Regions from separate parts of the Peribacillus sp. FSL K6-5616 genome, predicted to be linked through region 1. Evidence: riboswitches for the same ligand, from Rfam matches in the RefSeq annotation. Region 1 holds a riboswitch; each other region holds the start of a gene.
What was found. Region 1 has a riboswitch for lysine ahead of MHB45_RS22605 (amino acid permease). Riboswitches for the same ligand answer to the same signal wherever they lie in the genome.
Positions count from the first base shown of each region.

Region 2: another riboswitch for lysine. It lies ahead of MHB45_RS16315 (aspartate kinase); the one in region 1 lies ahead of MHB45_RS22605 (amino acid permease).
Region 3: another riboswitch for lysine. It lies ahead of dapA (4-hydroxy-tetrahydrodipicolinate synthase); the one in region 1 lies ahead of MHB45_RS22605 (amino acid permease).

Region 1 is NZ_JBBOYT010000001.1:4,641,428-4,644,715, forward strand. Features, by position in the region: gene MHB45_RS22600 (LacI family DNA-binding transcriptional regulator) at 414-1,376, shown strand; lysine riboswitch at 1,641-1,825, shown strand; gene MHB45_RS22605 (amino acid permease) at 1,922-3,288, shown strand, end outside.
Region 2 is NZ_JBBOYT010000001.1:3,402,604-3,405,891, reverse strand. Features, by position in the region: gene uvrC (excinuclease ABC subunit UvrC) at 1-1,086, shown strand, start outside; lysine riboswitch at 1,148-1,324, shown strand; gene MHB45_RS16315 (aspartate kinase) at 1,413-2,645, shown strand; gene MHB45_RS16310 (YslB family protein) at 2,709-3,179, opposite strand.
Region 3 is NZ_JBBOYT010000001.1:4,188,049-4,191,336, forward strand. Features, by position in the region: gene eutB (hydroxyectoine utilization dehydratase EutB) at 1-731, opposite strand, end outside; lysine riboswitch at 1,033-1,211, shown strand; gene dapA (4-hydroxy-tetrahydrodipicolinate synthase) at 1,346-2,242, shown strand; gene MHB45_RS20300 (D-2-hydroxyacid dehydrogenase) at 2,371-3,288, shown strand, end outside.

The sequences.
Region 1 (3,288 bases):
AGCTTCCTGACAGTCAGTCATTCCGTATGATGAAATTATATTTATATTGTGGAGTTTTACTGGTGAACATAACTAGAGGAGCTATTTCTGGACGACGTGAAATTCACGAGTAAACGCGGTTTCCGCGCATAAAGCCGCGGACTTCTTGACGGGCATTGCCACTCATTTCTCCTGTTTCAAGGAAATGGCCAAGTACGCAAATCCCAATTCGATTCCGCAAAGCACAAACAAGGTGATTAAAGTTTGGAACATCATGATTTCCTCCTCCTCTAAGACTTAGACCAATCTTAAAGGATGAAACCAATACCATAACAAGACCTTATTTGAAGAAATCTTCAGCAGTCCCACACTGTTCCCTTGCCCTGAAATGGGTTTCATACTGTACAATATAAAAAAAGAAAAACGGTGATACCATGACAAATATTAAAGAAATAGCTCAATGTGCTGGTGTATCTGTCTCAACAGTGTCTCGTGTATTGAATGATCATCCATATGTAAGCCCCGATAAAAGAAAGAGCGTCTTAGAAGCGATCAATCGTTTGAATTATACGAGAAACATCAACGCCATTCATCTTTCAAAAGGGAAAACCAACCTTATCGGCGTCATCATCCCCTTCAACAATCACCCATATTACGGGGCAATCGTTAACGGAATCACAAAACAGGCAAATGCAATTGGCTGTCATATCGTCATCTTTCAAACAAATTATGACAGGGAGAAAGAGATCCAGGCTTTTAATATGCTGCAAATGAAGCAGCTCGATGGCATTATCGTTTGTTCAAGGATTTCGGAAATGAAAATCCTCTTGGATTATCAAAAATACGGACCGATTATTTTATGTGAAGATACCGCCCAGGCTGAATTCTCATCCATCAGCATTGATCATTATGCAGCTTTCTCCTGTGCCCTTGAGTACGTGATTGCTAAAGGATATAAGAAAATCGGATACAGCCTCGGCCGTAAAAAGAGCAGAAATAGTTCCCATCGTACAAAGGCCTTTAACGATATCATGAGTAAACATCAACTGATAAACAATGAAGCATGGCTGTTTGAAGGCAGTTATCACATCAAAGACGGTGAACAATTGTTTCAGGAATGGAATTCGATGATGGATAAACCTGAAGCCATCATCATCACGAATGATGACACGGCGGCGGGCTTCATTCTTACCGCTAGGAAATCGGGTATAAGGGTACCGGAAGATGTGGCCATTCTCGGCTTCAATAATGATAGCCTTGGCGAAATGCTCGACATCACGACCATTTCCTTACCGCTGGAATGGATCGGGAAAATGGCAGTGGATCTCTTTGAGAATCCTGAAGAGGTCAAACATGTAAAACTGGACTATGCCCTAATAAAACGGAAAACCGTTTAGTTATCAGGATGTGCTATATTTTAGTATATCGTCACTTGATTCTTCCTTCCTGCCTTCATTCATTAACTAGGAAAAAATAACCACATAAAATAATCATTGCGATATCCCAGAAGTTATTTTATAATTTTGATATAGTAAAGTTTACTCAATTACTAGCAATCTATTAGCGATTGCATGAATTTCATGAGTAAAATCGTCCGACGTCACCTGTCACCTACAAACTGACGCCAACGATTTTAGAAAATTGAATACTTCCTCATTTACCGATGAGTTAGAGGCTGCAGCTTATAAAAGTAAAACGGACGAGATTCTGGAAAATTAAAGACTCCGTTTGAAAGGATAAGTTGCCGAAGTTAGGGTATATTCCATGTATATTCTTGCTGGCGGTGTAACCGAATAGGAACACCACTGTCACGTTTTTTTTAAAAGCGTGGGGAGCTATCTTCGGAAGGATAAACGGGTTTATTATAAACAGCCGTCGATCTTTTTCGACTGCTGTTTTTTTATTTTTCGTTCCCTTCCAATAAAAAGGAGTGTAACATCAATTGTCAAATTCACAATCACCTTCAAGCCCTACTGAATTGAAAAGGAGCCTGAAAGCGCGTCATTTAATGATGATTTCATTAGGTGGAACGATAGGAACAGGTTTATTTTTAGCAAGTGGCGGTGCCATTCATTCAGCCGGTCCCGGCGGTGCCTTGGTGGCATACGCGGTCATCGGCATCATGGTTTATTACTTAATGACAAGTCTTGCAGAAATGGCAGCGTTCATGCCAGTGGCCGGTTCGTTCCGTGTCTATGCATCCAAATTCGTCGATCCGTCCTTCGGTTTTGCGATTGGTTGGAACTACTGGTATAACTGGGCAATCACCATTGCCGCCGAATTGGCAGCCGTTGTCTTAATTATGAAGTTCTGGTTCCCGGATAGCCCTTCATTTATCTGGAGTGCCATTGCGTTAATCACTATGTTTCTTATCAATTACATGTCAGTTAAAGGTTTCGGGGAAACAGAATTCTGGTTTGCCATGATCAAGGTCGTGACAGTCGTCATTTTCTTGATTACGGGTGTTCTGATCATTCTCGGAATCATGGGTGGGAATGACCCAATCGGTTTTTCCAATTTCACAATGGGCGAAGGTCCCTTTAACGGAGGGTTCTTCACGATTCTAGGCGTATTCATGGCTGCCGGCTTTTCTTTCCAAGGAACGGAATTGCTTGGAGTGACTGCTGGTGAAAGTGAAGATCCAGAAAAAAATATCCCAAAAGCGATCAGATCCGTTTTCTGGCGCATCCTCTTGTTCTATATCCTTGCAATTTTCGTTATTGGAATGATCATTCCGTTTACGGATTCACGTTTATTGAGTCAAGATGTTGCCGTAAGTCCATTCACGCTTGTATTTGAACGGGCCGGCCTTGCATTTGCTGCATCCATCATGAACGCGATCATTTTATCATCCGTACTCTCTGCCGGTAACTCTGGCATGTACGCTTCAACCCGTATGTTATGGGACTTGGCACGTGATGGGAAAGCACCGAAATTCCTAGGTAAGTTAGATAAAAGAGGAGTGCCCGTGAATGCACTTATCGTGACTTCTTTAGTTGGCTGCGTTGCATTCTTAGCTTCATTTTTCGGGGATGGCGTCGTTTATATCTGGTTATTGAACGCTTCAGGCATGGCAGGATTCGTCACCTGGGTAGGGATTGCGATTGCCCATTATCGGTTCCGCAAAGCTTACGCCGCTCAAGGCCTTGATATGAATGCTTTACCATTCCGGGCAAAAGGCTTCCCATTCGGACCTATATTCGCACTTGTCCTTTGTATTATCATTATCATCGGACAAGGCTATCAGGCTTTCAGCAGCGATGGGATCGACTGGAATTCAATGTTCGTTTCCTACATTGGCTTGATTCT
Region 2 (3,288 bases), 1.2 Mb from region 1:
ATTACGATGGAAAAGCAGAAAATGATGACGACCGATTTCATCGACAGGGATGTATTTGGCTTTGCCTATGATAAAGGCTGGATGTGCGTTCAGGTATTTTTTGTCCGGCAGGGTAAATTGATAGAAAGGGATGTTTCGCTTTTTCCGGTCTACGATGAACCGGAACAGGAACTTCTTACATTCCTCGGTCAGTTTTACGAGATTACGAACCACTTTAAACCAAAGGAAATCTTGCTGCCTGAATCAGTGGATGCCGAAATGGCCGAAGGGCTGCTTGGTGTCAAAACGATTCACCCGAAACGGGGAGCGAAAAAAGACATGCTTAAATTGGCGAATAAAAATGCCTCCATTGCCCTTCAGGAAAAATTCTCTTTGATTGAAAGGGATGAAGAAAGAACGATCAATGCGGTGGAAAACCTCGGGAAACAACTGGGCATCTACACCCCGCATCGAATTGAAGCTTTCGATAACTCCAATATCCAGGGAAGTGACCCCGTTTCCGCTTTAGTCGTGTTCATTGATGGGAAGCCGGAAAAAAGAGAATACCGAAAATATAAGATCAAGACGGTCCGGGGACCTGATGATTATGAATCGATGCGTGAAGTGGTCAGAAGAAGGTATTCACGAGTATTGAAAGAAGGGCTGCCGCTTCCGGATTTGATCATCATCGATGGCGGAAAGGGACATGTCGAAGCGGTTCGGGATATTCTGGAAAATGAATTGGGCTTGGATATTCCACTTTCAGGCCTCATTAAGGATGAAAAGCATAGGACCTCGCAATTGATGATCGGAAATCCGCTTGAACTCGTACCTCTTGATTCACGGAGCCAGGAATTTTACCTATTGCAAAGAATTCAGGATGAAGTGCACCGGTTCGCGATTACGTTTCATCGCCAGCTACGCGGGAAAAATGCGGTTCATTCCCAGCTTGATGATATTCCAGGAGTCGGGGAAAAGCGAAGGAAGCAATTATTAAGGCATTTTGGATCATTGAAGAAAATCAAAGAGGCGACGGCCGAGGAAATCATGGAAGCTGGCATGCCAAAAGGTGTAGCCGAGGGAATCGTTAGAAAATTACAAGAATAATCTTGCTACCGATAAATCTCTATGCTATGATTAAAAGGAATTTTTAACTAGACAACTTAAAAGTGCTGATAGAGGTGCGGAATTCAAGAGTAAAAACCTGGAGAAGTATGAGCTTCCATGAAAGGTTTTGAAAGGGGATGACGCCGAAGGAAGACAAGACTCATACCTTGTCCTCCTGGTCCGACATTTAAGAAATGGCGGATTGTCAGGGTTTATACCCTGGAGAGCTATCTCACTGTGTTTACAGTATTAGATATGTGACCACAGCAATGAGATATTTCTCATTGCTTTTTTTATTGCCTAAAAAGTAGAGAGGGTGCATGAGGATGGCATTAATCGTTCAAAAATTCGGCGGAACCTCCGTCGGTAGCGTAGAAAAAATCAAAAATGTTGCCAATCGGGTAATCGAGGAAGCGGAGAATGGAAATGAGGTGGTCGTCGTTGTTTCAGCTATGGGGAAAACAACGGACCAATTGGTTTCCATGGCGCGTGATATTTCCGGATCCCCGAGCAAGAGGGAAATGGATATGCTTTTGACGACTGGGGAACAGGTAACGATTTCCCTGTTAACGATGGCACTGATTGAAGAAGGACATGAAGCCATTTCGTATACTGGCTGGCAGGCTGGCATGCAAACGGAATCCGTTCATGGGAATGCCCGGATTTTAAACATCGATGCCACGAGGATCCAAGCTCAGCTTCAGGAGAAGAAAATAGTGGTCGTAGCCGGTTTCCAGGGTAACGATGCAAATGGGGAAATCACTACCTTAGGGCGAGGCGGTTCCGATACGACGGCGGTTGCCATCGCTGCAGCGCTGAATGCGGATAGATGCGATATATATACGGATGTAACGGGTGTTTTCACAACGGACCCACGCTACATAAAAGGCGCGAGAAAACTCCAATCCATTTCTTACGATGAAATGCTGGAACTTGCCAACCTGGGGGCGGGCGTCCTTCACCCAAGGGCTGTCGAATATGCAAAAAATTATCAAATTCCGCTTGAAGTCCGTTCAAGCATGGAGAGAGAATCAGGTACGATCATAGAGGAGGAAGCAACTATGGAAGAAAACTTAATTGTACGAGGCATTGCTTTTGAAGACAGTATTACGAGGGTCACCATATATGGTTTGCCCCAATCACTAGGTGCATTATCCACTATCTTCACGACGCTTGCGAAAAACCGGATCAATGTGGACATCATCATACAAAGCATGACTGCCGAGGATACGACCAATCTATCTTTTTCCACAAAAAGTGAAGATACGGAAGCGGCCTTGATCGTGCTGGAAAATAATAAAGAACAATTGGGATTCGACCGAGTCGAAACGGAGAGCGGGTTGGCCAAAGTGTCCATCGTCGGTTCCGGTATGGTATCCAATCCGGGAGTGGCTGCCGAAATGTTTGAAGTGATGGCCAATACAGGCATCCAGGTGAAAATGGTCAGCACATCGGAAATTAAAGTTTCGACCGTCGTCAATGAAAAGGAAATGGTGAAGGCGGTTGAATCCCTTCATGAGGCATTTAAACTTGGTCAGCATGCAAATGTGCTAGCTTAAGTGTCAGGAGTCCAATAAAAAACAGACTTCCGGTAAAAAGGGTAAGTCTGTTTTCAGGGCTCATTAGATTGGATCTCTTGGATCCCATTGGATGGTGAATATCACTTTTTTTGCGCGGCGTTTGATTTCTTCCGTTGATTCGCTGAGGAATTTTTTTTGCAGTGTAAACTGCTCGGCAAGGAAACCGGCTTCAAGTTGGAAGTGACAATCAGGATGTAAATCCAGGCGGCGGCTGATTATTTCACCCGTCAGGGATAATTCCATCTCGTGTTTCGTATACTTCAAGATTTCCAGATTGCCCCATCCAGCGCTTTGGAAAAATTCAATCACTTCCTGATCGCCATTCAATGGGAATTTTCTTGCTAATTGTTTACCTGCCCAATAGAGGATTTGATTAGAGTCTTTTCCGAGAATATCGTTCAATAGAACTTCTCTGATTAATTCGTATCCGAAAGCTGGAACTTGGAATTCTTCAGTTTGAATTTCTTCAGGTTGAATCTCTTCTTCTATCGCAGCAGCAATATTTTTTTTCATGATTTATCGCCTCTTTCTGTAAATCTATTATAAACGTATTTCTTTTGCAAATTATACTGTTTTTTATTTATTTAAATAACAATTGGAAAAAAATGAGAAATTATTCCGG
Region 3 (3,288 bases), 450 kb from region 1:
CCTAATAAACTATCAGCGAGTGTCTCGCTTTCCTCTAGTTTTACTGGTTTACCAGCTTTCAAACTTTCATACATGACGGCTGATTGTTCCATTGAAACACCAGTTACTCTTATGTCACGATCACATGACTTTAATGCCAAGCCAATTCCGGAGAGAAGCCCACCACCTGAAAGGGGAACAATTACATCTGTTAGATTAGGAAGATCCTCTAACAATTCCAAGCCAATTGTTCCTTGTCCAGCTATGACGTGAGGATCATCAAATGGTTGAATCACCGTTAATCCTTTCCCTCTTTCCAGCTCATAGCAACGCTCTCCTGCGGCATCTTGGCTATCACCAACTATCTCAATTTGAGCTCCCAGTCTTTTTAATGAATCAACTTTTGCTTTTGGTACTCGATTTGAAATGCATACAACAGCATCAATCCCTATTTTTTTTGCTACATATGCTACAGCCATACCATGGTTTCCAGTTGAAAACGTTGCAACCCCACGTTTCTTTGCTTCTTCACTCAAGCTGAGTATCTTATTGGCAGCTCCCCTTACTTTAAATGCTCCAACCTCATGGACATTTTCAAGCTTTAAGAAAACAGGACGGCCAGTTTTTTCTGATAGTATAGTAGATTGAATCAATGGAGTTCTACTTACAATTGAAGCTATTCGTTTTCTTGCTTCCCAAACATCACGAATTTTCATATCTTTTCTATCCTTTGTTAGTTTTGCATTAGTCATGTTATCCTCCTCCTTGATCATTATTCTAGGTATTCATAAGATAAATACTAATTCCTTCTATAAGATATATCAATTGTAAAAACTGACTATAAAAGGGTAAAACTTTTCATACAGTTTGTTTTATAAAACTATTATATTGAGTTTTACATAATAACTAATAAAGATGAATCCACCCCAATACTCTAGCCATTTCCATAGATTTCTAGCATTCTTAAAAAACTTCATAATTAGGCTTGCAACAGAATGGATTCCCTGTTATATTACAATCAATTAAATATTTTCTTACTTCGGAATCTTTTGAAGTGAGGATAGAGGAGCAAAGACCATTAGTACACATTTTGAGGAGAATGAGATCCTATGACTATTGTGGAAAGGGGAATTTGCCGAAGCGGAAAGAATCTCATGTTCTTGAAGCTGGTTCTGCTATTGAATAAATACAGGACTGTCATATAGGAAACTATATGGAGGGCTATCTTATGCGCGGAAACATTTTTTTGGTAAATATTGTTTCTACTGCAGCAGCGAATCCTCGTTGTTGCTTTTTTGCGTTTACTCCTGAATGGCCCTAACCACCTCTGAATATTTTTAAAAATTATACTAAAGGGTGTGAAGTTATGAATTTTGGCCAAGTTTTAACCGCAATGGTTACCCCGTTCAATCATAATGAAGAGGTTGATTTTAATGCTACGAGAACTTTAGTAAACTATTTAATTGCTAATGGTTCTGATGGATTAGTAATAACCGGTACTACTGGAGAGTCCCCTACATTAACTCAAGAAGAGAAAGTGGATTTATTCAAATTTGTTGTAGAAGTTGTTGATGGAAGAGTTCCAGTCATAGCTGGAACCGGCTCAAATAACACGAGAGCTTCCATCAGCTTAACAAGGCAAGCGGAGGCAGCAGGAGTCGACGGAATCATGCTCGTTACCCCCTACTATAACAAGCCGTCTCAAGAAGGATTATTTCAGCACTTTAGCGCTATTGCCCATTCCACATCATTACCGGTAATGCTATATAATATTCCAGGACGAAGCGTTGTAAACATGTCAGTGGAGACGATTGTTAGTCTCTCAAAAATTAACAATATCGTGGCAGTAAAAGAAGCAAGCGGTGACTTGGATGCCATGGCACAAATCATAAGCAAAACAACTAGTGATTTTACTTTATACAGCGGCGATGATGGGTTAACATTACCGGTTTTAGCCATCGGTGGAGCAGGCATCGTTTCGGTTTCTTCACACATAATTGGTAATGAAATGCAAGAAATGATCAATAGCTTTAAAAATGGTGATGTCCATGGTGCTGCCGCTGCACATCGTACCCTTCTTCCAATCATGAAAGCATTATTTGCTGCACCAAGCCCGGCACCAGTAAAATCAGCATTAAATATGCGGGGATTAAATGTTGGAGGTGTCCGCTTACCAATGGTCCCTTTAAACGATGAAGAAAAAAGAACACTGCAAACAGCTCTGCAGCCTGGTAACGCAGAAGCCATTTTGTTAAATAAATAAAACGAATGATTCTGGAGAAATTTTAAAAAGCAGTGCATACTCGAAAGTAATGCACTGCTTTTTTATCCATGTACGACTCAGGTGGAAGAATTTATACTATATTTAAAGAATCAATAAGGAGAGAGCCAATGGGGGGTACACACAAACCAAACATTCTTGTATTTAGTCCTATTCAGACAGAGGTCGATGCTTATGCTGATCGTATCCGCAATAGTGGGTTCATATCGGTAAAGACAGCGAAAACTTTGGAGGAAGCAGAAAAATATTTACCAGGCACTGAAGTTATTTTGGGGTGGAATTTCCCGACACAATTACTATGTAAGCCAATTGCCTCATCCGTTCGCTGGTTTCAATCAATGGGAGCAGGGGTCAATGATTTGATTGCAGACCAATCGATACCTCAAAACATTACATTAACTCGAATTATGGACCAATTTGGTGCTTACATCTCTGAATATGTATTTTTGTTTCTCTTGGACATAGTGAAAGACGGTCCTCGGATGAAACAATCGCAATTGGAGCGGAGGTGGGATCCTTTCATTTCTGAAACCCTAAAAGGGAAAACAATCGGGATCGCCGGACTTGGATCGATTGGCGCTGAACTTGTACGTAAAGCTCGAGCATTTGATATGTATGTACATGGGTTAAGCTTTAGTGGAAAACAAGCAACACTCGTGGATCTCCACTTTACTCCAGATCAATGGGGTGAATTTGTAAAAGATCTGGATTATTTGGTCCTAACCCTTCCTTTAACAAATTCCACTTATCATATCATTAACCAGGACCTTCTTTTAGCCATGAAACCCAACGCTTACCTTATCAACGTTGGCCGCGGTGCATTGATAGATGAAGGGGATTTACTATCTGTCATGAGGGAAGGACATCTTCAGGGAGCAGTCCTCGATGTATTTGAGACAGAACCGTTGCCAAAAGAACATGCCTTCTGGTCCATGCCCAATGTGTTTGTCACTTCCCACCTGTCAGGGCCAAGTACGATTAACGAAGTGAGCAACTTTTTCATAGAAAATCTAAAGCGATTTTCAAGT